Regions from separate parts of the Halobacillus sp. ABD4_316 genome, predicted to be linked through region 3. Evidence: predicted binding sites of a transcription regulator. Region 3 holds the regulator's gene; each other region holds the start of a gene.
The links. Region 3 encodes LexA, which represses DNA repair genes until DNA is damaged. Its sites were predicted from a motif close to CGAACATATGTTCG; they were not measured.

Region 1: a site for LexA is predicted at 2,965-2,978, ahead of ACXAJH_RS04580 (carbohydrate kinase). Genes of this name have one in related genera too.
Region 2: a site for LexA is predicted at 1,613-1,626, ahead of uvrB (excinuclease ABC subunit UvrB). Genes of this name have one in related genera too.

What each region holds. Positions count from the first base shown of each region.
Region 1 covers NZ_JBSWZA010000001.1:840,858-848,460, reverse strand. Annotated here, with positions in the region: gene ACXAJH_RS04595 (aldo/keto reductase) at 1-517, shown strand, start outside; gene ACXAJH_RS04590 (hypothetical protein) at 562-747, opposite strand; gene ACXAJH_RS04585 (pseudouridine-5'-phosphate glycosidase) at 889-1,821, opposite strand; gene ACXAJH_RS04580 (carbohydrate kinase) at 1,818-2,924, opposite strand; gene gloA2 (SMU1112c/YaeR family gloxylase I-like metalloprotein) at 3,089-3,493, shown strand; gene ACXAJH_RS04570 (LysE family translocator) at 3,498-4,118, shown strand; gene ACXAJH_RS04565 (alpha/beta hydrolase) at 4,541-5,449, opposite strand; gene ACXAJH_RS04560 (glycosyl-4,4'-diaponeurosporenoate acyltransferase CrtO family protein) at 5,618-6,082, shown strand; gene ACXAJH_RS04555 (YjcZ family sporulation protein) at 6,122-6,211, opposite strand; gene ACXAJH_RS04550 (RNA polymerase sigma factor) at 6,429-6,998, shown strand; gene ACXAJH_RS04545 (anti-sigma factor) at 6,988-7,603, shown strand, end outside.
Region 2 covers NZ_JBSWZA010000002.1:939,646-947,248, reverse strand. Annotated here, with positions in the region: gene uvrB (excinuclease ABC subunit UvrB) at 1-1,543, opposite strand, end outside; gene ACXAJH_RS11560 (peptide chain release factor 3) at 1,719-3,308, opposite strand; gene ACXAJH_RS11555 (DEAD/DEAH box helicase) at 3,570-6,773, shown strand; gene ACXAJH_RS11550 (COX15/CtaA family protein) at 6,816-7,603, opposite strand, start outside.
Region 3 covers NZ_JBSWZA010000001.1:498,787-506,389, forward strand. Annotated here, with positions in the region: gene ACXAJH_RS02705 (MerR family transcriptional regulator) at 1-272, shown strand, start outside; gene glnA (type I glutamate--ammonia ligase) at 301-1,632, shown strand; gene ACXAJH_RS02715 (N-acetylmuramoyl-L-alanine amidase) at 1,865-2,965, shown strand; gene ACXAJH_RS02720 (hypothetical protein) at 3,053-3,283, shown strand; gene lexA (transcriptional repressor LexA) at 3,349-3,972, opposite strand; gene ACXAJH_RS02730 (YneB family resolvase-like protein) at 4,279-4,929, shown strand; gene ACXAJH_RS02735 (DUF896 domain-containing protein) at 5,031-5,264, shown strand; gene tkt (transketolase) at 5,436-7,439, shown strand.

The sequences.
Region 1 (7,603 bases), 340 kb from region 3:
TCTGGACCTTTACTTGATTCACTGGCCGGGGAATAAGAAATATGAACAGCCGTGGAAAGCTATGGAATCCCTTTATAAAGAAGGGCGCGTAAAATCGATTGGCGTTAGTAACTTCCAAGTCCACCATTTGGATGATCTGTTGTCCTATGCTGAGGTCAAGCCTGTTATCAACCAGGTGGAGTTTCATCCTAAACTGACCCAGCAGGAGGTTCGTGAATACGGGGAAAAACACGACATTCAAGTCGAGGCATGGTCTCCATTAATGAATGCGGATCTATTGGATCACCCGGTTATCCAGCAGCTGGCGCAGCGTCATGATCAATCACCGGCTCAGATTATTCTGCGCTGGGATATCCAGCATGATGTCGTAACCATACCGAAATCCATGACGCCTTCCCGAATAAAAGATAATATCAACATCTACAATTTTGAATTAACGGATGAAGAGATGAAAGAACTGGACGCACTCAATGAGAATGCCCGCAGCGGCCCGCATCCGGATGAATTCGATTTTTAATGAAACAGTGAAAGGACAGGGGAATCCCTGTCCTTTTGCTGTTTTTACAATTGTTTATTGTACTTTGGATCTGATGATTTCCTTCCCGCTCCATCGATATAGTAGGTTTCCTTTAACCGGTGGGCGTCCTCAGACTGAGTTTCCCGCTTCATGCGTTTCCTTCTTTTTCGATCGAAATAGATCGACACAGCAATAACGACAGCCAGAATACCGAGCAGCAGCCACAGCATAATCATCCTCCTCGGGTTTTATGACTTATATTCTCCTATTCCCGGTTTTTAGATGGCCTAGTGCTGTCTGACAGGAAACAGGGCATCCGGCCCATTATTTGTAAAAAAACGCAGGGGAATGTCATCATTTTGATATAGGAGCTATATCGATTGGACGGAATGTCTTTGCTTTTGGTAGGCAGCCGCTATTTCTGCTCCTAAGGCCGCATTGGATTTGATTAACGCGATGTTCGCCTGTACACTTTTTCCTTGTGTCGCCTTGTGGATATAATCAAGCAGGAAGGGGGTAACGTCCTTCTGCGTAATATTTCGCTTACCGGCTTCATGTAAAGCTTCCTCGATCATTTGGTTCATATAGGATTCTTCCAGTGCGCTGTGTTCAGGAATAGGATTGGCAATGACCAGGCCACCGTCAAGGCCGAGCGACCATTTGGTGTCGATGACAGCTGCGATTTCATCCGGATGATTGACTTGATAGTTGGAGGAAAAGGCGCTCGATCTTGTGAAAAAGGCAGGAAGCAGATTTGTTTGATAGCTGAGTACAGGAACTCCTTTTGTCTCCAGGTATTCCAGTGTCAGGCCGAGATCGAGAATGGATTTCGCGCCGGCACATATGACAGCGACGTTTGTTTGAGCCAGTTCCTCAAGGTCCGCTGAAATATCCATCGTGGACTCGGCGCCGCGGTGGACACCGCCGATGCCGCCTGTTACAAACACCGAGATACCAGCAAGACCGGCGCAGAACATCGTCCCTGCCACGGTCGTTGCACCTGTTTTTCCTAAAGCAGCAAGGTACGCAATATCTTTGCGGGACGCTTTGATCACTTCTTTTTCAGAGGCAAGTCTCTTTAATTCTTCTTTTGTGAGTCCCACTTTGATTTTTCCATCCATAATGGCGGTTGTGGCCGGTACAGCGCCATGCTCCCGTATGATGGAAGCCACGTCCTCCGCCGTTTGTAAATTATGAGGAAACGGCATGCCGTGTGAGATGATGGTCGATTCAAGAGCGACTACGGGGAGGTTTTCTGCCAGAGCGTAAGCCACTTCTTCGGAGATGTCTACATAAGGGTTCATACAAATTCCTCCACATCCTGGGTCAGCAGGGACGGGGTCAAATCCTGCCGGACCGTGTAGGGGGACTGAATGCATTTTACTGCATTCATCATCCCCGTTTTTATAATTTCCTGAAGTTCCATGCCTTCCATCCATCCGTATAAAACACCGGCACAGAAAGCATCTCCCGCACCAGTCACATCGCTGACATCCCCTGTTGAAAAAGAAGGGAAGTGATGGATACCTCCTTCCTTCTCCCCAACGACGACGCCGTCCTTTCCGGAGGTAATGGTCACTTTGTCGATGCCCATCTCCAGCCATAAACCTGCGGCGAGGTACCATTTTTCTTTGGAGTCAATAGACATATCGAATTGAGCTTCGGTTTCTTCAATATTGGTCATCAGCCACGTAAGTCCGTGCAGATCTTTGGGCAGGCGCGTCATCTTAGGGGCAGAGACGGTAACGAACGCAAGGGGGACCGAGAAACTGCGGCTCATCCTAAGCAGGAGTTCCAACGTCTCTTTTGGACAGTTGAGGTCAGCAACCATACATTCCGACTGCCTCATCTTTATTTCACTTTTCATAACAAGGGGAGGAACAATCGCCTCGAAAACCTCCATATCCGCGAGCGCAGTAAGCAATTCCCCCTGAGGATTCATCAATGCTGTGTATGTACCTGTGGTGGCGTGAGGGAGATGAAGAGTACCTTCCAGATTCATAAAGGGACGGGAGGCTTTTTCGATCATGTCCCAGTCAGCGTCCATGCCGGCTGCTGTAATAAGCGAAGGGTGAAAGCCCAGCCTTCCAAGGTTTTCGGCGATGTTTCTCGCTACACCTCCAGCACTGGAACGGGAATAGACAGGGTTGGATGTGTACATTTGAAGCGGTTCATGGGTGTGGAGTTTCCGGTCGACATTGGCGCCTCCGATGCAGAGGATCTGTCTGGATTTGTTCAACACATAGGCACGACCGAGAAGGACATTTTTCTGAACGAGACCGGAAATAATATTGGCTACTGTGGAACGGGAGAGTTGAAGAGCTTCTGAGAGGGTCTGCTGGGATATATAAGGGTTTTTGACAATCTGCTGGTACACCTGACGCTCACGTGTGGTCAACTTTTCCATTAATCATAATTCCCCCTTCATAAACAAATGTTTGAATAGTCAAACATTTGTTTGCTCTATTATAAGAACGCTTTCATGGAAAAGTCAATAAAAATCGAAGAGAATGGTGACAGGAAATCGTTTGTCCCGTTATAGTAGAAGAGATTACTCAGAGGAGGAATGGGATGCTTGTAAAACAAATTCATCATGCTGCAATAATTTGTTCAGATTATGAAATTTCGAAACATTTCTATGTACATATTCTCGGTTTACCGGTAATAGCTGAAAACTATCGGGAGGAAAAGGCATCTTATAAACTCGATCTTCAAGCAGGTGAAAATCAAATCGAATTGTTTTCTTTTCCATCCCCACCAGAACGGCCGGATGATCCGGAAGCAAGAGGTCTCAGACATCTCGCTTTTGCCGTAGAGGACGTGGAACGCTCCAAACAAGAGCTGGAGGAAAAAGGGGTGGTTGTAGAAGAGTTGAGGATTGATCCGTATACCGGAAGAAGATTTACTTTTTTCAAGGACCCTGATCAGCTGCCCCTGGAACTGTATGAAACAGGCGAAGAAGGAGCGGAGAGGTAACGCTTTGGAAACCTCTGTTGTTTTATCATTTATCGGGATTTCCCTTTTGTTGACACTGAGTCCGGGACCGGACATCCTTTTTGTGCTGGCTCAAAGTATTGTCCAGCAGGCCAAGGCGGGGATTGTTACGGCCCTTGGGCTGTGCACTGGGCTGGTGATCCACGTGTCAGCAGCTGCCCTTGGAGTATCAGCGGTCATCTATCAATCAGCGGCGGCGTTTGAAATCGTGAAATATGCAGGGGCCGCTTACCTGCTTTTTCTCGCTTTTCAATCCTTCCGGGGTGGAGCACCAGCGAATGGAGCAGCGCAGGGGAATTCGGAAAAATACCAAAAGCTTTACAGGAAAGGGATCCTTATGAACCTTCTCAATCCGAAGGTATCGTTATTCTTCCTTGCCCTTCTTCCACCTTTCGCCGATCCGTCCCGCGGGAGTGTTTCTCTACAGATGCTTTTACTCGGATTGATTTTTATCACCCAGGCTTTTCTTGTATTCTTCCTGGTCTCCGTGTTAGCAGAAAAAATTCAACAGCACGTGCTTCACCGGATTTCGACAGGAAAGCTCCAAAAAGCCCAGGGCCTCATCTTCAGTTTCATCGCCATGCAGATTATGATCAGTGGAAAATAATCCCTCTTTATGGAGGGGGTTTTTTGGCTGTAAAAAAAGCCTGTGCTAACCAGTTAGAGTTGTCCATTTGTCGTGTGAAGGGTCACTTTCCGCTTATTGGTGAATGAATGCCGCGGGCACGCCCTCCGCTGACTTGGTCAGGAAGGCCGCCTGCCCAAGTGGAGCGTTCGGTTCTGTTCCCGCAGACGTCACCACCGAACGCTCCTCGTGCCGGGTTAGAATAAATAGGAGAGTAAACAGGTTCGCAGATTCAAAAGAACGCTATGGGCTGCGCTGATGACGGCTGCCTGCCGGAATATAGCAAAGACTGTCCTCCATCCAGCAAGGGGCTTTCGCTCCTGGCGGTAAGAAAAAAAGCTTGTAAAGAAACAGGGGTTTCTCTACAAGGTGAAATCCCCCTCATTAAGGAGGGGGATTTCTATTTATGAGGATATCTGCTTGATTGGTGCGCCTGATTCAGCAGCGGCCTTCCTGATGTGAGCGGCGATCGTATCCCATGCCTCTGTGGCTGCTTCTGTGGGACCAAGATGCGTGAACAGGTGGTAACAGTCTTCAAATAGGCGGTGATGGACAGGGACACCTGCTTTTTTCAGCTTTTTCGCGTATCTCTCCGCTTCAGGCTTGAAGGCATCATATTCCGCTGTGATCATGACAGTTTCGGCTGCACCGCTGACATTCTCTGCGTAAACAGGCGATGCGTAGGGATGGACGTCCTGTCCTTGTTCAGGGACATAGCAGAGGTTCAGAAAATGGGCGAACTGAGGGTATTTGGAACGCCATTTATCTGGTTCTGGTTTTTCAGAAAACGGGGTAGCAAAATCAAGCATGGCACACGATAAAACCTGGAGGAGGGGCTGAGGCTCCTCTTGATCCTTCAAGTATAAACACAAAGCAGCAGCGATGTTGGCACCTGAGCTCTGCCCTCCGACCATCCACTTGTCAGGGTCGATGTTCAGACCTTCGGGATTGCTTTTCACCCAGGCCAATACTTCATAGAGCTGGATGATTGGAGCAGGGAAGGGATGTTCCGGCGCTTTGCCGTATTCTACATTGATGACCACACAACCTGTCCTGTTAGCCAGGTACCGGCAGTACGGGTCATCCATTTCTTTGTTATACATAATGAAGGCCCCGCCGTGGAGGTTTATATAAACCGGTGGTTTATTATAGGTAGAGTGAAGCGGTTCGTAATAGGTGACCGCTACTGGAGCAATCGAAGTGTCGACTAAAACATCGACCCGCTTCTTTACTTTCTGTTTTTGAATGGTAGACGTGCGTGCTGCTTTATTAGGAAGCATACGCAGGAGACGAGCAATCCACTGGATAAACATAAAAGACCTCTCTTTTTTTAGGGTAGTGTTCCCTTAGATATCCTACATTAATCAAACCGGCTGAGGTGAATACACCTTTGGAAAAAGGGGAAAACGAAGCCCGAGAAGCACCAGCTGATAAGGATTTGATTATTATGTATATGGAAAAGGAGAAAAGAAGGTGAATCGATGGTCTTCAATGCAGTTATATGGCTGTTCATCCATTTAGCTGTCAGCGGCATCACAGCTATGGCACCTGCTTCCTTTATCCGGTTCCTGCATCCATTATTAAGGACGAAGAGCTGGGAAGGTCGTGGGCGTATTTACCGGTCTTTCGGAATTCATAGATGGAAAACAATGCTTCCAGAAGCGAGGAAATGGGTGAACAAAGGTAGAGGAAAGACAGCGGCATCGATTAGAAACGTGTATGCATATAGTGAGCTGGAAGAGCAGCTTACCAGATCGGAACTCTCACACTGGATGCAGATTTTCCCTGCGCCCTTGTTTTTTCTATTTAATCCAGCATGGGCAGGGTGGATCATGATTATGTATGCATTGTTGTTTAATCTGCCCTTCATCATGATTCAGCGCTACAACCGGGCAAGAGTCAGCCGTCTTTCGGACAGGTTGCTCCATGCATTTCCGCAAAAGTAGAAAAGAGTCAGAGTGGAGCACTCTGACCGGCGTTTCATTTTAGTATTTAACATAAGCAGCTCCAACAATAATAAGGAGAATAAACAAAACAACAATCAGCGCAAAGCCTGCTCCGTATCCGTAGCTCATGATCTCACCCCCTGTTCATAATTAGTTTATGCGGGGGTTTTTGTTTGGGAAAGGCATCCATCATGCATTACGGTGAATTCCACGTTTTGCGGGGTGGATGATTTTTTTGCTTCAGACACATCCAAAACTTGTTTTTATCCGTATTCTATATAAAACGTGAAGGATTTGATAAAAACAGATATACTAGTATCATTATGGATTTAAAGGAGATTTCTGAATGGCCCAACCGACAGACTTGGATTTGTATGAACGAATCAGGCAGAAAGATAAAGAGGCCCTTGAAGTTCTTTACGACCGATATGAAAAATTGCTGTACTCCTTTGCCTTTCGCATGATGAAGGATTCGCAGGCAGCAGAGGAAGTCATGCAGGATGTATTTATGAAGTTGTGGAGAGGAAAAGGGGCCGGTCAGTATGTCAGCGGGCGGGGAAAGTTCTCCAGCTGGCTTTTGACGATTACCAGGAATGCTTCCATTGATTTAATAAGAAAGAAAAAAGTTCAGGAAGTAGAATGGGATCAGCGTGATTCTGTTCAAGAAGACCTGCCGGGCGTTGAGCAGGAAATTGAAGATAAAGAGGAGCGGGATCAGCTTCGAAGAGCTGTTCATACGCTCCCGGACGAACAACAGAGAATGATTTGTCTCTTTTATTTTCAAGGGATGTCTCAAAGAGAGATTGCGGAAAAATGTGATATTCCCCTCGGTACCGTCAAAGGACGTGTCCGGCTGGCGCTGAAGAAATTGAGAGAGCACCTTGAGAAAGAAGGGGGGATCGTTTATGAACGATAAACCATGTGACCACATCCTGGATTATATAAATGATCAATTATCAGATATCGAGCGAAAACAGTTTGAAAAACACTTATCCGAATGCCCCCGGTGCCAGGAAGAACTGAAGGAATTGGAAGACTTGATGGGGGATCTGCCGTCATATATGGAGCAGACGGAACCACCTTCAGGTATGAAGCAGAGGGTATTGGACGAAGTCTTCTCAAATGAGGAGGAAGACAACACACCTGTCCGTACGAAGAGACCTGTGAAGTGGAAAGCCTGGTCAGGTGTACTGGCTGCAGGACTGCTTCTTTCCATTGGTATGAACGTGTATACTGGACTGGAAGTATCCGATCTGGCCTCAGAAAATGAACAGTTGGAATCGAGCCTTACGGAAATCCAAACAGCTCTTTCCGAACTGGAGGACAGCGAATCCGGTACAGCTTCACCGCTTCAGCAGACAGAACTGGCTTCTGCTGAAGGGACCAATGCTGCTGGAACAGCTACGTTATTAAACCGGGAAACCAAACAGGAGCTTCTCGTACAAACGCAGAACCTGGAAAACCTGGAACCAGGCGAAGTGTATCAAGTATGGCTGATTGAAGGAGAGACACCGGAACCGG
Region 2 (7,603 bases), on a different contig from region 3:
ACACTTCAGGAATGTCCAGACCTTCACGCAGCAGGTTGATTCCTACAATGACATCGTATTTACCGACCCGCAGATCACGGATGATTTCAATACGCTCCAGTGTTTTAATCTCCGAGTGAAGATACGCCACCTTAATCCCGAGGTCCTTCAAGTACGCCGTCAGATCCTCGGACATTTTCTTCGTCAGGGTCGTAACAAGGACGCGCTCGCCCTCATCTTTCCGCTTATTAATCTCCCCGACAAGATCATCAATCTGACCGTGGATCGGGCGTACTTCAATTTCAGGATCAAGCAGTCCTGTCGGCCGGATGATCTGTTCGATCATTTCAGGGGTATGTTCAATCTCATAAGGTCCAGGTGTTGCCGATACATAAGCGATCCGGTTGATATGCTCCTCAAATTCAGGGAACATGAGCGGCCGGTTATCAAGAGCCGATGGAAGTCGGAACCCGTGATCAACCAGCACCTGCTTACGGGCACGGTCCCCGTTGTACATCCCTCTTACCTGGGGAAGGGTCACGTGCGACTCATCAACCATAATTAAGAAATCGTCGGGAAAGAAGTCAAGCAGCGTATAAGGTGTCGCGCCTTCTTCGCGGAACGTCAAGTGACGGGAGTAGTTCTCGATACCGGAACAGAATCCCATCTCTCTCATCATTTCCAGATCATAGTTCGTCCGCTGCTCAAGACGCTGGGCTTCCAGCAGCTTTTCCTGGTCACGCAGTTCTTTTACACGCGCTTCCATTTCTGCTTCAATGTTGGCAATGGCTTTTTTCAATTTTGCTTCACGTGTGACGAAGTGGGAAGCCGGGAAGATGGCGACATGCTCTCGTTCACCTGTCACTTCACCCGTCAACACATCCACCTCACGAATCCGGTCGATCTCATCTCCGAAAAACTCCACACGAATGGCATGCTCTTCTCTGGAGGCGGGGATGATTTCTACAGAATCTCCGCGGACACGGAACGTTCCGCGTTGGAAATCGATGTCGTTACGGGCATATTGAATATCTACAAGCTCGCGGAGAAGCTGATCTCTGTCCTTTTCCATACCGGAACGGACGGAAAGCACCTGGCTCCGGTATTCTTCTGGAGAACCGAGGCCGTAAATGCAGGAGACACTGGCAACGATGATGACATCATTGCGTTCGAACAACGATGAGGTAGCCGAGTGTCGAAGCTTATCAATCTCATCATTGATGCTGGCGTCTTTTTCTATGAAGGTATCGGAAGAGGGAACATACGCTTCCGGCTGATAGTAATCATAATAGCTGACAAAGTACTCGACAGCATTGTTGGGAAAGAATTCCTTGAATTCACTGTACAGCTGTCCAGCCAATGTTTTGTTATGGGCAATAATTAAGGTCGGTTTGTTCACCTGTGCAATGACATTGGACATCGTAAACGTTTTTCCGGTACCTGTTGCGCCCAGAAGTGTCTGGTGCTTTTTCCCGTTCTGGATCCCCTCGACCATTTTTTCAATGGCTTTCGGCTGATCTCCCTGTGGGGAAAATTTCGAAACTAACTCAAACTTCTCATCCACGACGAAAACCTCCGTTCCTTACTAGTTACACATTAGTTTACCACATCAGTTTATCATTCTAACATCCATCGAACAAACATTCGGTTCCGGATGCTCGAAAGATCTTTCTAACCATTCATTATACCCATGTTCAGTCATATAAAAAGCACTCTGCTCAGCGCAGAGTGCTCATTGATTAATTTTCGAATGTCTGGTTGTACTGGTTCACTTCAAATAAATCGGTCAGTTCAATATCCGGATTCTTATCTTTGAACCAACGGAGGGAGAAGTCATTTTTGAACAGGACAAGCGGATTGCCTTCCCGGTCTTCGGCAAGCATGTTCCGTTCATCGAACAATGATTCATCCACCTGATCCTCATTCAACCAGCGTGGGATCCTTTCCCCGAGCTGTGTCAATTCAATATCCACATTGTACTCATTTTTCATGCGGTATTCGAACACTTCGTATTGAAGTTCACCGACCGCTCCGATGATGTAATCCTCAAAGCGATAGCGTTTGAACAGCTGGATCGCTCCTTCCTGCACGAGCTGCTCGAGCCCTTTACGGAACTGTTTGGACTTCATGACGTTTTTTGCGGTCACCTTTTTAAAGATTTCAGGCGGGAACTGCGGCAGTTCATCATACTGGAACCTGGATTTCCCTGTAACGATCGTGTCACCGATCCGGTAGACGTTCGGATCATAAATGCCGATGATATCTCCGGCGTAGCCCTCTTCAACCGTTCCTCTTGAGGAAGCAACAAACTGCTGGGACTGGGCAAGTTTAAAGGTTTTCCCTGTCCGGGAGAGTGTCACGTTCATCCCACGCTCGAACTTGCCTGAGCAGATACGCACGAAAGCTACACGGTCACGGTGCTGCGGGTTCATATTGGCCTGGATTTTAAAGATGAATCCGGAGAACTCTTCATGATCCGGTGAAACGACGCCTTCTGTCGACTTCCTTGGCGCAGGCTCCGGTGCCATATCAATGAAGCTGTTGAAGAATGTTTCCACACCGAACGGGGCCAGGGCACTCCCGAAGAAGACAGGGGTCTGTTCACCGCGCATGACTTTATCCATATCGAAATCTTCCCCGGCTTCATCCACAAGCATCATTTCTTCTTCCGCTTCCTTATACGTCGCGTTTTCGGTCAGCTCAGGATGCTGATCAAGTTCAGCATAAGGAATATATTCTTCTTCCTCATTCCCTGTGTACTGGACAAACTGCTCGTTCTGGCGGTCAAACACACCAAGGAAACGCTTGCCCATTCCGGCCGGCCATGTCATGGGATAGGTTTCGATATTCAGCGTTTCTTCGATTTCTTCCATCAGTTCAAACGGCTCGCGGCCTTCCCGGTCCATTTTGTTAATGAAAGTGAAGATCGGAATCCCACGCATCTTACACACTTTAAACAGCTTCAAGGTCTGCGCTTCGATTCCTTTTGTTCCGTCAATAACCATGACCACACTGTCTACGGCTGTCAGCGTCCGGTACGTATCCTCACTGAAGTCTTCGTGACCAGGTGTGTCGAGGATATTGACTTGATAGTCTTTATAAGGGAAGTTCATCACACTGGAAGTTACGGAAATTCCACGCTGTTTCTCAATTTCCATCCAGTCGGATGTGGCGAATTTTCCGGTTTTTTTCCCTTTGACTGTACCCGCAGAACGGATCAAGTTACCCAGTAAAAGCATTTTCTCCGTCATCGTCGTTTTACCGGCGTCCGGGTGGGAGATAATAGCAAACGTGCGGCGTTTTTTCATTTCATTTTGTATATCATTCATCGTGATATCCTCCGTCGTATTAAAAATTTCTATATGAATGGGGTGGAAAGGATATACGTCCTACATGATCTGATTCACTCCATAAAAAAAGCGCTCAGACTTATAAGCGCCTTCCTCGTATTTTTTATATGATACATTGAAAGTTAGCATAACCAACCATTAAAATCAATCACCCGGACAGGATTCCAAAGGCAGGGGCGTTCTCCTGGACCGCTTAAACCTGTTATAATGAAACTAAAACTGAGAGTAAGGATGCCAAGTATGCAGAGCTACTTATTACAACCGAAAGATATAAAGAAAATTACCGGTGAAGCCTTTTATTCACGAGGAAAACAATATTTTGAATCCGGCAAAGTGTACGGACTTTCCCATAACAGCGCTATCCATTCCTGGCGCGCTGTTGTTGCGGGCACTCATGATTATGAGGTGCGCGTCTTCTTTTTTGAGGATGATGATGTGGAGGCCACGTGTGAGTGTGCCGCCTACTCCACCTATTATACGTGCAAGCACATTGCTGCGGTACTGATTGCCATCCGCGAAAGAGCCCTGGAGGAGCTTGCTCCGAAACTGGCTGACAAAGGCCGGAACCGTTCGCCCAGGACGACAAGCCAGGACCGGATGTTTGCGGTCAGTCTATTCGAAGCCTTCCGTCAAAAACAGGAAAGCCGTACAGGGATGGACACGAAAAAGCCGCTGCGCATTCAATATTCCCTGCATATTCAATCCATTCTCGGCACACGCAGCCTCGGGATTGAATTAAAGCTTGGAGAGAAATACCCCTACGTTATTAAAAATATCCGTGAACTGCTGGAGTACATCCGAAAGCAGCAGCCCTACCGCCTGACCAAATCGTTTACGTACGATCCTGCTGAACATACGTTTTCGGAAGAGGATCAGGCCATATTCCAGCTGCTTCAAAGGGCGTATGAGCAGGAGCAGTTTTTTGAGCAGCAGTGGAATACCGCTGAACAGAAAATCTTGAAAATCTCCCCCGCCCTCGTCCACCAGCTTCTGCCCCTGCTTGAAAAGCAGGAGACGGAGGTCATCGAACGCGGCAGCCAGGCGGGTCCACTCCATTACGAAGAGTCTTTTCCTGATTTAACGTTTTATGTATCGGAAGAGCGCGGACATTTCCACATGCATATGAACCATTTAAAGGATTATGATTATTTATCTGATTACCACCTGCTTTATAAGGAAGGAAACTTCTATCCCGTCGCTCAGGAAAAGGAGGAAGTGATCCGGACGCTGTATTCCATCCTTCCCTACAACTCCAACGGCAGCCATACGATCAGCCATAATGATATGGAAGGGATCGTTTCGTACGTCCTGCCGGAACTGGCAACGATTGCGGATGTGAATCTGGACACGTCCGCCCAGCAGAAAATCAACCAGGAAGATCTCAGGGCTGAAGTGTATCTTGATTTCCAACAGTGGACATTAACGATCGATGTGAAATTTCATTACGGCGACCTTGTCATTGACCCTTTTAATGATAAGGAACGCCCCGGACAGACCATTGTTCAACGCGACTTTGAGACGGAACAGAACATCATGCAGATTATTGAATCCGCCGAATTTAAATTCGACGGGGAGATGGTGTATTTAGAAGACGAGGATCGATTGGAAACGTTCCTCTATCAATACCTGCCTTCTTTAAAGAAATACAGTGACGTATTCTTATCCGGAGCGGTCCGGTCACTGTTTGATGATCAGCAGCATGAACTGCAGGCGTCCATTGACCTTGAATCCGATGGCAGCTGGCTCGATATCAGCTTTGCCATCGAAGGCATCAGTACGGACGATGTAACAGAAGCTTTAAAGGCGGTCATTGAACGGAAAAAGTACTACCGATTATCCGATGGGGCGCTGATGTCCTTGACCTCTGATTCATTTGAGCGTTTCCAACGACTTGTGGAGGACTTGAACTTAACCACCGGAGATGTGGAGGACAACCATTTTCAAGTTGCCGCTGCACGAAGCCTGCAGGTGGATGAAACGCTGGACACGAACCTTTCCGACCGCAGCAACCGTTATGAAGAACTGGTCACCCGGCTCCGGTCCCCCCAGTCCTTTGAGATTGATCCACCCGAGAATCTGCAGGCAGATCTTCGGTCGTATCAGCTGACGGGTTTCCGGTGGATGAAGATGCTCAGTCATTACGGACTCGGCGGCGTCCTCGCTGACGATATGGGGCTTGGCAAGACGCTGCAGACGATCTCTTACATTCTCGATGAAAAGCAGGAGGGATCCTTAACCGCTCCAGCTGTTATCGTCGCTCCAGCCTCCCTTGTTTACAACTGGAAAAAGGAGCTCGAAAAATTCGCCCCGTCCCTCACGGTGCAGGTGATGACCGGTGACCCTTCAGAACGCCAGGCCGCCTTTGAACAGGCGGAGGGTAAAGATGTGTGGATCACCTCTTATCCCCTGCTCCGTCAGGATATTAAGCACTACGAAGATAAGGACTTTCATGTCATGGTCCTTGATGAGTCCCAGGCCATCAAAAACGAATCAACGAAAACAGCCTCTTCCGTCCGGTCCTTGCGTGCGAGACACCGGTTTGCCTTGAGCGGAACGCCGATCGAAAACTCGCTGCAGGAACTGTGGTCGCTGTTCCGCGCCATTATGCCCGGATTCTTTACGAGTAAGAAGAAGTTCACGCAGCTGAAACCGGCAAAAATCTCACAAATGACACGCCCGTTTATTCTGAGACGGATGAAAACCGAAGTGCTTGATGAACTTCCGGACAAAATTGATTCGGTTCAATACTCCGAGCTGACCCGTGAACAAAAAGAGGTGTACCTGGCTTATTTAGAACGAATCCAAAACGATATCCAGGAAACCATCGCAACGAAAGGAATTCAGCGCGGAAAACTGGAAATCCTTGCAGGTCTTACACGTCTCAGACAGATCTGCTGTCATCCCGCCCTGTTTCTTGAAAATTACGAAGGACAGTCCGGAAAGCTGGAACAATTGAAAGAACTGGCGGAGGAAATGAAAGCCGGCGGCCACCGGATGCTGATTTTCTCGCAGTTTTCCAGCATGCTGACCCTGATGCACAAAGAGCTGACTGACAACGGCCTGGATGCCTTCTATTTAGATGGAAGTACAAAATCAGAAAAACGGATGGACATGGTCGAAGCCTTCAACAACGGAGAAAAAGACGCTTTCTTTATCTCCTTGAAAGCCGGTGGGACCGGACTCAATCTGACCGGCGCCGATACGGTCATCCTTTATGATCTTTGGTGGAACCCGGCTATTGAAGAACAGGCAGCCGGCCGGGCCCATCGGATCGGTCAGGAAAAAGTCGTCCAGGTGATCCGGATGATATCCGAAGGAACGATCGAGGAGCGGATTTATCAGCTTCAACAGAAAAAACGCGACCTCGTCGATCAGATCATCCAGCCTGGAGAATCGATGCTTACATCGCTGAGCGAAGAAGAAATCCAGCAGCTGTTTCAATAAATCCTCACAAAAAAGCACGAGCGGACGCATCCGCTCGTGCTTTTATTCTACCGTTAAGGACTTTTTCTGAAGTTTGAACCAGTACCCGCCAAGGATACAGGCGCCAATGGTCATCGTTATCGTGGAGATGATCATATGGATGGAGGATGCCAGTACGACATTCCCTGTCACTACAATAATGAATCCAACGGCCGCATTCATCAGGATTGAAATCAAATACAACCACGACAGCGAGATGTGATATTTGAACCTGGATGCGTAAATGACAAAATAAACAGCGGCTACAATAATGACGACCGTCGCCACCCAGTGAAGCGAGTAGACAGCATTCGCCATGGATTCACTCGTAATCAAATACTCCACAGCAGGAATGTCCATCATCACATTGCTGGCACGGCTGTGTTTGAAGAAGGCGCCTAAAATCACCTGCAGGACATACAGCCCATAACCGATCAGAAACGTCCGGTAACTCATCGCAATGGAGGACCAGCGGCTCCTGTCCAGCTCAATTTTCGTCTCATGCAGACTGTAGCTCAGCAGCACAAGGACGACTAAAAGAAGCTGGCTGAATGTGACATCAAAGGTCGTAAATCCAGGCGGTGTTCCAAGCAGCACGTTCAATCCGCCAATAATGGACTGAAGAACGAGCAGCGCCAGGCTGAGAACAGCGAGAACAAATACAGATTTATTTTTTCGGTACTTATAAATGGCTCCTATCGCATTGAGGCCCGTCAGTACAATAAGCAGCGGCACCATCAACCGGTGGGAATATTCGATAATGACGTGATAATCCGTGAAATCAGGAATGATCCGGTCATTACAAAACGGCC
Region 3 (7,603 bases):
ACCGTCGTATTTTTTCCTTCAATGATGTCGATCGACTGCTTGAAATCAAGGACCTCATTGACCAGGGAGTGAATATGGCGGGAATAAAAAAAGTTCTTAAGCTTGAAGAACAGCCCGAGAACGAGGTGTACGATGGAGACCGTGTGAAGGAAGTTCACAATGAATTGACCGATAAACAGCTCCGCCGTATGCTGCAGCAGGAACTATTCACCGCGGGAAGACAAGGAAAACTAGCCATCAGGCAGGGAGAAATGTCAAGATTCTTCCATTAATGAATTTTTGTTGGAGAGGGGTATTTCTATGGGTTTAACAAGAGAAGAAATATTTAAGAAAATCGACGAGGAAAATGTCAAGTTCATCCGTCTGCAGTTCACGGATATGCTGGGCACAATCAAAAATGTGGAGATTCCACTAAGCCAGCTCGACAAAGCACTGGACGGAAAAATGATGTTTGACGGATCCTCCATTGAAGGATTTGTTCGTATCGAGGAGTCAGATATGTACCTGATCCCTGACCTGGATACGTTTGTCGTTTTCCCATGGACGTCAGAAAAAGGGAAAGTGGCCCGATTCATCTGTGATATTTACAACCCGGACGAAACTCCTTTCGAAGGATGCCCGCGCTATAACTTGAAGCGCAACATTAAGAAAATGGAGAAACTCGGATTCTCTGCCTTTAATATCGGTACAGAACCTGAATTTTTCTTGTTTAAATTAGACGAAAAAGGCGACCCATCCCTGGAGCTGAATGACCGTGGCGGTTATTTTGACCTCGCTCCTACCGATCTTGGGGAAAACTGCCGTCGTGATATTGTGCTGGAACTTGAGGAGATGGGCTTTGAAATCGAAGCCTCCCACCACGAGGTTGCCCCGGGTCAGCATGAAATTGATTTTAAATATGCAGATGCTGTGAAACACTGTGATGATATCCAGACCTTCAAGCTTGTTGTTAAAACGATCGCGCGTCAGCACGGTCTGCATGCAACCTTCATGCCGAAGCCTCTGTTTGGTGTGAACGGATCTGGTATGCATGCCAACATGTCCCTCTTTAAGAATGGGAACAATGCGTTCTTTGACGAAAGTGGAAAGGAACAGCTTTCCGATGTGGCTTATCAGTTCACAGCAGGCATTATTAAGCACGCAACAAACTTTACAGCGGTGACCAACCCGACTGTAAACTCCTATAAGCGTCTCGTGCCGGGATATGAAGCGCCATGCTACGTAGCCTGGTCCGGACAGAACCGCAGTCCGCTTGTTCGAGTACCGACGTCCCGTGGCATCAGCACACGTATTGAAGTGAGAAGTGTGGATCCAGCCGCCAACCCTTACATGGCAATGGCTGTCCTGCTTGCTGCAGGTCTTGATGGTGTGGAAAATGGACTTCAGGCTCCAGCACCAGTAGACCGCAACATTTACGTTATGGATAAAAAAGAACGTGAGGCTCACGGTGTCAAAGACCTTCCTGCAACATTATATGATGCATTGGAAGAGCTTCAGGAAGACCCGATCATGGTGGAAGCTCTCGGTGAGCACCTGTTCGAGCATTTCATTGAAGCGAAGGAAATCGAATGGGATATGTTCCGTACCCAGGTTCATCCTTGGGAGCGCGAGCAATATCTGCAGACCTATTAAATAGAAAGACAGAAGGCCCTGACTTACATAAGTCGGGGCTTTTTTATATTTTCCTCAGCATCTGCCGTTGGAATCACCCCGAATCCTGGGAGAAAATCTAACATGGTTCATCATTTTATAGGAAAGGCCGACACCAACGTTCTTATCCAAGCATACATTTGGAGTAGGATGATAGAAGAATGTCCTAGTAAACCCCCTTTTCCAGGAAGGAAGAGTGGAGAGAGGGATGTATATGGCAAGATTAATCAATCCACCAGGGAAATGGAATGGACGTACAGTAGCTTTGGATGATGGACATGGAATGGAAACTCCGGGAAAAAGAACGCCATACATTCAGGAATTAGGCAGACAAATCAAGGAGAACGAATTCAATCGTAAAGTTGTACAGTATTTATCGAACATTCTGCTGGATCATGGATTCCGCGTGCTTCTCGTAGCACCGACAGATGAAGACACACCATTATCCTACAGGACGAGAGCGGCCAATGAGAACAATGCGGATATTTATGTATCCGTTCACTACAATGCTTTTGATGGGTCCTTTGGCGGGGCAGATCCAAACGGAATCGAACTTTACGTCTACCCCGGATATTTGAACCGGTCCGCCGGGCGTCTTGCTTCATCACTTGCGAAATACTTACGCCAGGGCACCGATCAAAACTTCAGAGGGATTAAAGAAGCGAACTTCCACGTTCTACGTGAAACGGATATGCCGGCAGTGTTAACAGAGAACGGCTATATGGATAACAAGAGGGAAGCATTATTGATGATTGACGAACGCTTTCAAAAAGAAGTTGCAGAGGAGCACGCCCGGGGCATTTTAGAATACTTTGGAGTTCCGTTCAATGGCGGAATCGACTATCTTTCGCTTGGGGATACCGGCGCGGAAGTCAAGGAAATGCAGGAGAACTTATTAAAACTGGGTTATACCATGAATGGTTATGGAGCTGACGGCAGCTTCGGTCCTGCCACAGAAGCGGCAGTCAAGGCTTTTCAAAAAGACCAGAAGCTTGAAGTGGACGGCTTTTATGGACCGAAAACGAAAGCGGCTGTGCAGAAAGCCTTGGAAGACCTGGATAAAGGAGAAGAGGAAATGGAAAAATTGGCAGTTGTCATAAATTCTTTTGCGGATTTTCCTGCCGTTGAAGCGCTGGCAATCCGTAAAAATGCATTAATTGCACTTAGAGCCGTAGCAGAAAAACGTCAGGTGGCTGAACAAATTATTGTGGCTGGAGGAGGCACAGATGGGCTTAAGGGGAGTAATTTTATTGACTTGACGGGAAAAACCAGATTGGAAACCTCCCAAAACATTAAAAATTATTTAAGTAAATAAAAGAGCTGCAAAACATTCCAGTGTACATTTCCCTTGTTCCTGCATATAATAAATGTAGAACAAATGTTCGGTTAAGGGGTGTGCAATATGGAAACGATTTTCAAACAGTCTGTAGAAAATAAGAAGATCATCGATATGATCTATTTATCTAAGGGGAAACATTGGTCTCAGCGTTCTGTAAGAGTGATTAAAAACCATCCTGATGCCATCCTTGCTTATTGTCTGCAGAAGAAGAGCGTCCGCACATTTTTGAAGAAGAATATTTATTCTGCTGATTTCCGGAGACGGAATAAAAGAAATCGTACGGGGGCTTCTTAACGTTCATATTCTCATGTTCAATACAAAAAACGGCGGGATTGCTCCCGCCGTTTTTTGTATGTGTATTAATGAACGGTACGGTATAAGCCGACGACTCTTCCGAGAATGGATACATCATTTAAAATGATCGGTTCCATCGTGGCATTTTCAGGCTGAAGACGGATGTGATTCTTCTCTTTAAAGAATCGTTTGACAGTAGCCTCTTCCTCTTCCGTCATAGCCACAACTATATCCCCGTTCTGGGCAGTCTGCTGCTGTCTGACAATGACCATGTCCCCGTCAAGAATGCCCGCCTCAATCATACTTTCTCCTTGAACGATAAGGACGAACGTATTGTCTTCCGATCCTGCAAGCGTATCCGGGAGGGGAACATATTCTTCAATGTTCTCTACCGCCGTAATCGGTGAACCAGCCGTAACTTTACCGATGACAGGGGCATAAGTGGCTTCCCCGCGGGGGATACTGTGGTCTTCTTCCAGCTCAATCACTTCGATGGCCCTTGGTTTCGTGGGATCCCTGCGGATATATCCCTTTTTCTCAAGACGGGATAAATGACCGTGGACGGTTGAACTGGAGGCCAGCCCTACAGACTGACCGATCTCCCTTACAGATGGGGGATATCCTTTTAGTAGAACCTGTTCTTTTATGAAATCTAGTATTTCCTGCTGCCGCTTTGAAAGTTTGCTCATAGATTAGCACCTCGTACATAGGATTATAGTAACCACATTGTACCATGCCATCCTCAAAAATACAAACAAGCGTTCGAAAAAAGTCGTTGACAAGAACATACATTCGTCTATAATAGGTATTAGAAAACGCGAACAGAGGTTCTTAGGAACGTTCGTTCTTAAATGGAGGGTTAATTATGTTTAATAAACTATCAAAACTGGACTACACTTATATCGTTTTGTTTATTGTTAGTTTTGCTATTCTCTATTATTCTATGGTTACAAGCGGATAAACCTTGATAACCAGTAGAAGCGGGGACATACATCATGAGAGTAATCCTATATTGTCGCGTAAGTACGGAAAAAGAGGCCCAGGTCAGCTCCTTGAAAAGACAGAAGGCAGAACTGTATGCCATGGCCGAACACCATGGAATGGAAGTGGCCGCCTGTATAGAGGAGCAGGCGAGCGGGTATGAGATTGAACGGGAAGGTGTTTTCCAGATGCTTGATGCTTTTTCCAATCACGAAGCAGAGGCTCTGTTGGTTCAGGATGAGACGAGGCTTGGCAGGGGAAATACAAAAATCGCTTTGTTCCATCAATTGAACCGGTTGAATGTTAAGGTTTATTCCTTAACCCATAACGGGGAACTGCATCTTTCCGAGTCAGACTCCATGGTTCTTCAGATTGTGGGCATCGTTGAGGAGTACCAGAGAAAAATTCATAATATGAAAATCAGGCGGGGGATGCAGAAAGCGGTCGCCGAAGGCTATGATCCATCTTCGAACCTGTCCAATCAGCATCTGGCAGCGGGGAGAGAGAGGAAAGAATTTCCGATCGAAGAGGTTGTCAGGCTCAGAGGGAGTGATTTGACGTTCAAGGACATTGCGGCAACACTAAGAGGGCTTGGGTATGATGTATCCAAGGCAACGGTTCACCGCCGCTATCAAGAGTACATATCACTTGAAAAAGAAGAATAGGCAGGTTACTATAGGAACATAAGGGAGACAAGAGTCTTAGGGCTGCTTGTCTTTTTCATGTTCTAAAGCTGATCCAGACTATAAAAAAAGGAGAAGGATCTATGTTATCTCAAGAAAAATTGGACCGTATAAACGAATTAGCCAATAAATCAAAGCAGCAGGAATTATCGGAAGAAGAGAAAAGCGAACAGAAGAACCTGCGTCAGGAATATTTACAGAGTGCCCGTAAATCATTCAAAAACCAGTTGAAAGGTGTCACGGTTATCGATCCTGCCGGGAATGATGTGACCCCTGCCAAACTGCGTCAAATGCAGGAAAACGAAAAGAAAAACTAAACGACTGAACCGATCCGCATCTTCTTTAAAAGGTGCGGATTTTTTTCGTTTAATTCTACAGAAACACGGGGAAATTAAGGAAGGGCGGAGGACAAAAGTTTGCACAACGCCTTGTTTCATTATAGGATAATACATGGTACATATACCTGTACAGAAAGGGGATTATTGGAAATGGCAAAAAGTCTTGAACAAACTTCAATTGATACCATTCGAACACTAACGATCGACGCAGTAGAAAAAGCAAGTTCCGGTCACCCGGGTATGCCTATGGGGGCTGCTCCAATGGCTTATAAACTCTGGACGGAATTTATGGATCATAATCCTAAAAATTCAAACTGGTTCGACCGCGACCGTTTCGTCCTCTCCGCAGGACATGGATCCATGCTTCTATACAGCCTTCTGCACCTTTCCGGCTATAACGTGACAATGGATGATCTAAAATCATTCCGTCAGTGGGATTCTAAAACTCCCGGACACCCGGAATATGGACATACAGACGGTGTGGAAGCAACAACCGGTCCTCTGGGACAGGGACTCGCAATGGCAACCGGAATGGCGATGGCTGAAGCCCATCTTGCCGGAAAATACAACCGCGAAGGCTACAACGTCGTGGACCACTATACATTCTCCATCTGCGGTGACGGTGATTTGATGGAAGGAGTTTCCCAGGAATCTGCTTCGCTTGCCGGCCACCTTGGTCTTGGAAAGCTGGTTGTCCTTTATGACTCCAACGATATTTCTCTTGATGGAGATCTTGACCGTTCCTTCAGTGAAAGTGTTGAAAAACGCTATGAAGCATATGGTTGGGAAGTTATCCGTGTTGAGGATGGTACCGACGTGGAAACGATCGGACAAGCGATCCAGCAGGCAAAAGCCAACACATCCCAGCCTACGATGATCGAAGTGAAGACTGTGATCGGCTATGGTTCTCCTAACAAGTCCGGTAAATCTGATTCGCACGGTGCTCCACTGGGCGAAGAAGAAGGAACAGCTGCCAAACAGTTTTACGGATGGGAACACGAACCATTCCATGTTCCTGATGAAGTATACCAGGACTTCCAGGATAAAGTTCAGAAAAATGGCGAGGACAAAGAGCAGTCCTGGAACGAATTGATGGCTTCCTACAAAGAAGCTTATCCAGAGCTTGCTGAAGAACTGGAAGCCGCTATCCGTGGAGAGCTGCCTGAAGGATGGGAGAAGGAACTTCCATCTTATAAAGTCGGCGAAGACAGTCCGGCTACCCGTGCAGCATCTGGTGACGCCATCAATGCATTGTCCAAAGCCGTTCCATATTTCTTTGGTGGAAGTGCGGACCTTGCAGGATCCAACAAAACGGCTGTGAAAGGCGAAGAAGATTTCTCCCGTGAGAATTACGCCGGCCGCAACATCTGGTTCGGTGTACGTGAATTCGCTATGGCAGCTGCCCTGAACGGTATGGGGCTTCACGGCGGATTGAAAGTTTATGCTGGAACATTCTTCGTATTCAGTGACTACCTTCGTCCAGCGGTTCGACTGTCAGCTCTTATGAGTCTTCCAGTCAATTATGTGTTCACTCACGATTCCGTTGCTGTAGGGGAAGACGGCCCGACCCACGAACCTGTGGAACAGCTGGCTTCTTTAAGAGCAATGCCGAACCTTTCCGTGCTTCGTCCGGCGGATGGGAACGAAACCAATGCAGCTTGGAGGCTTGCTCTTGAGTCCGAAGATAAGCCATCAGCCCTTGTGTTGACTCGTCAGGGACTTCCTACACTGGAAGGAACAGAAGAGCATGCATACGAAGGTATGAAACGTGGGGCTTACATTTTGAGTGATTCAGATAAAGATGAGCCGGATGCCATTCTTCTTGCTTCTGGTTCAGAGGTTCAGTTGATTGCTAAAGCTCAGGAAGAACTTAAGACAAAAGGCTATGATGTCCGCGTCGTGAGTGTGCCTTCCTTCGACCGCTTTAATGAGCAGTCCGCTGAATATAAAGAAAAGGTTCTTCCGAACAGCGTGCGTAAGCGCCTGGCTGTTGAAATGGGAGCTTCCTTCGGCTGGGAGCGCTATGTAGGTCTTGACGGATCTGTCATTGGTATCGACACATTCGGTGCCTCAGCTCCAGGTAATACAGTCATTGAGAACTACGGCTTTACGGTTGAAAATGTTGTCAAACATGCTGAAAACCTTATGAAGTAAGTGGAGAAGGCTGTTCCTATAGGGACAGCCTTCCTTATACATATGTGAATCTCATGTGATAAACTTTTACGATAGAAGCATCCAGCCGTTTTATAAGGAACAAGCTTGTGACCTTTTCGAAAATGGCTTGACTTATGGTATAATAAAGAGTAAGAATGAATGTT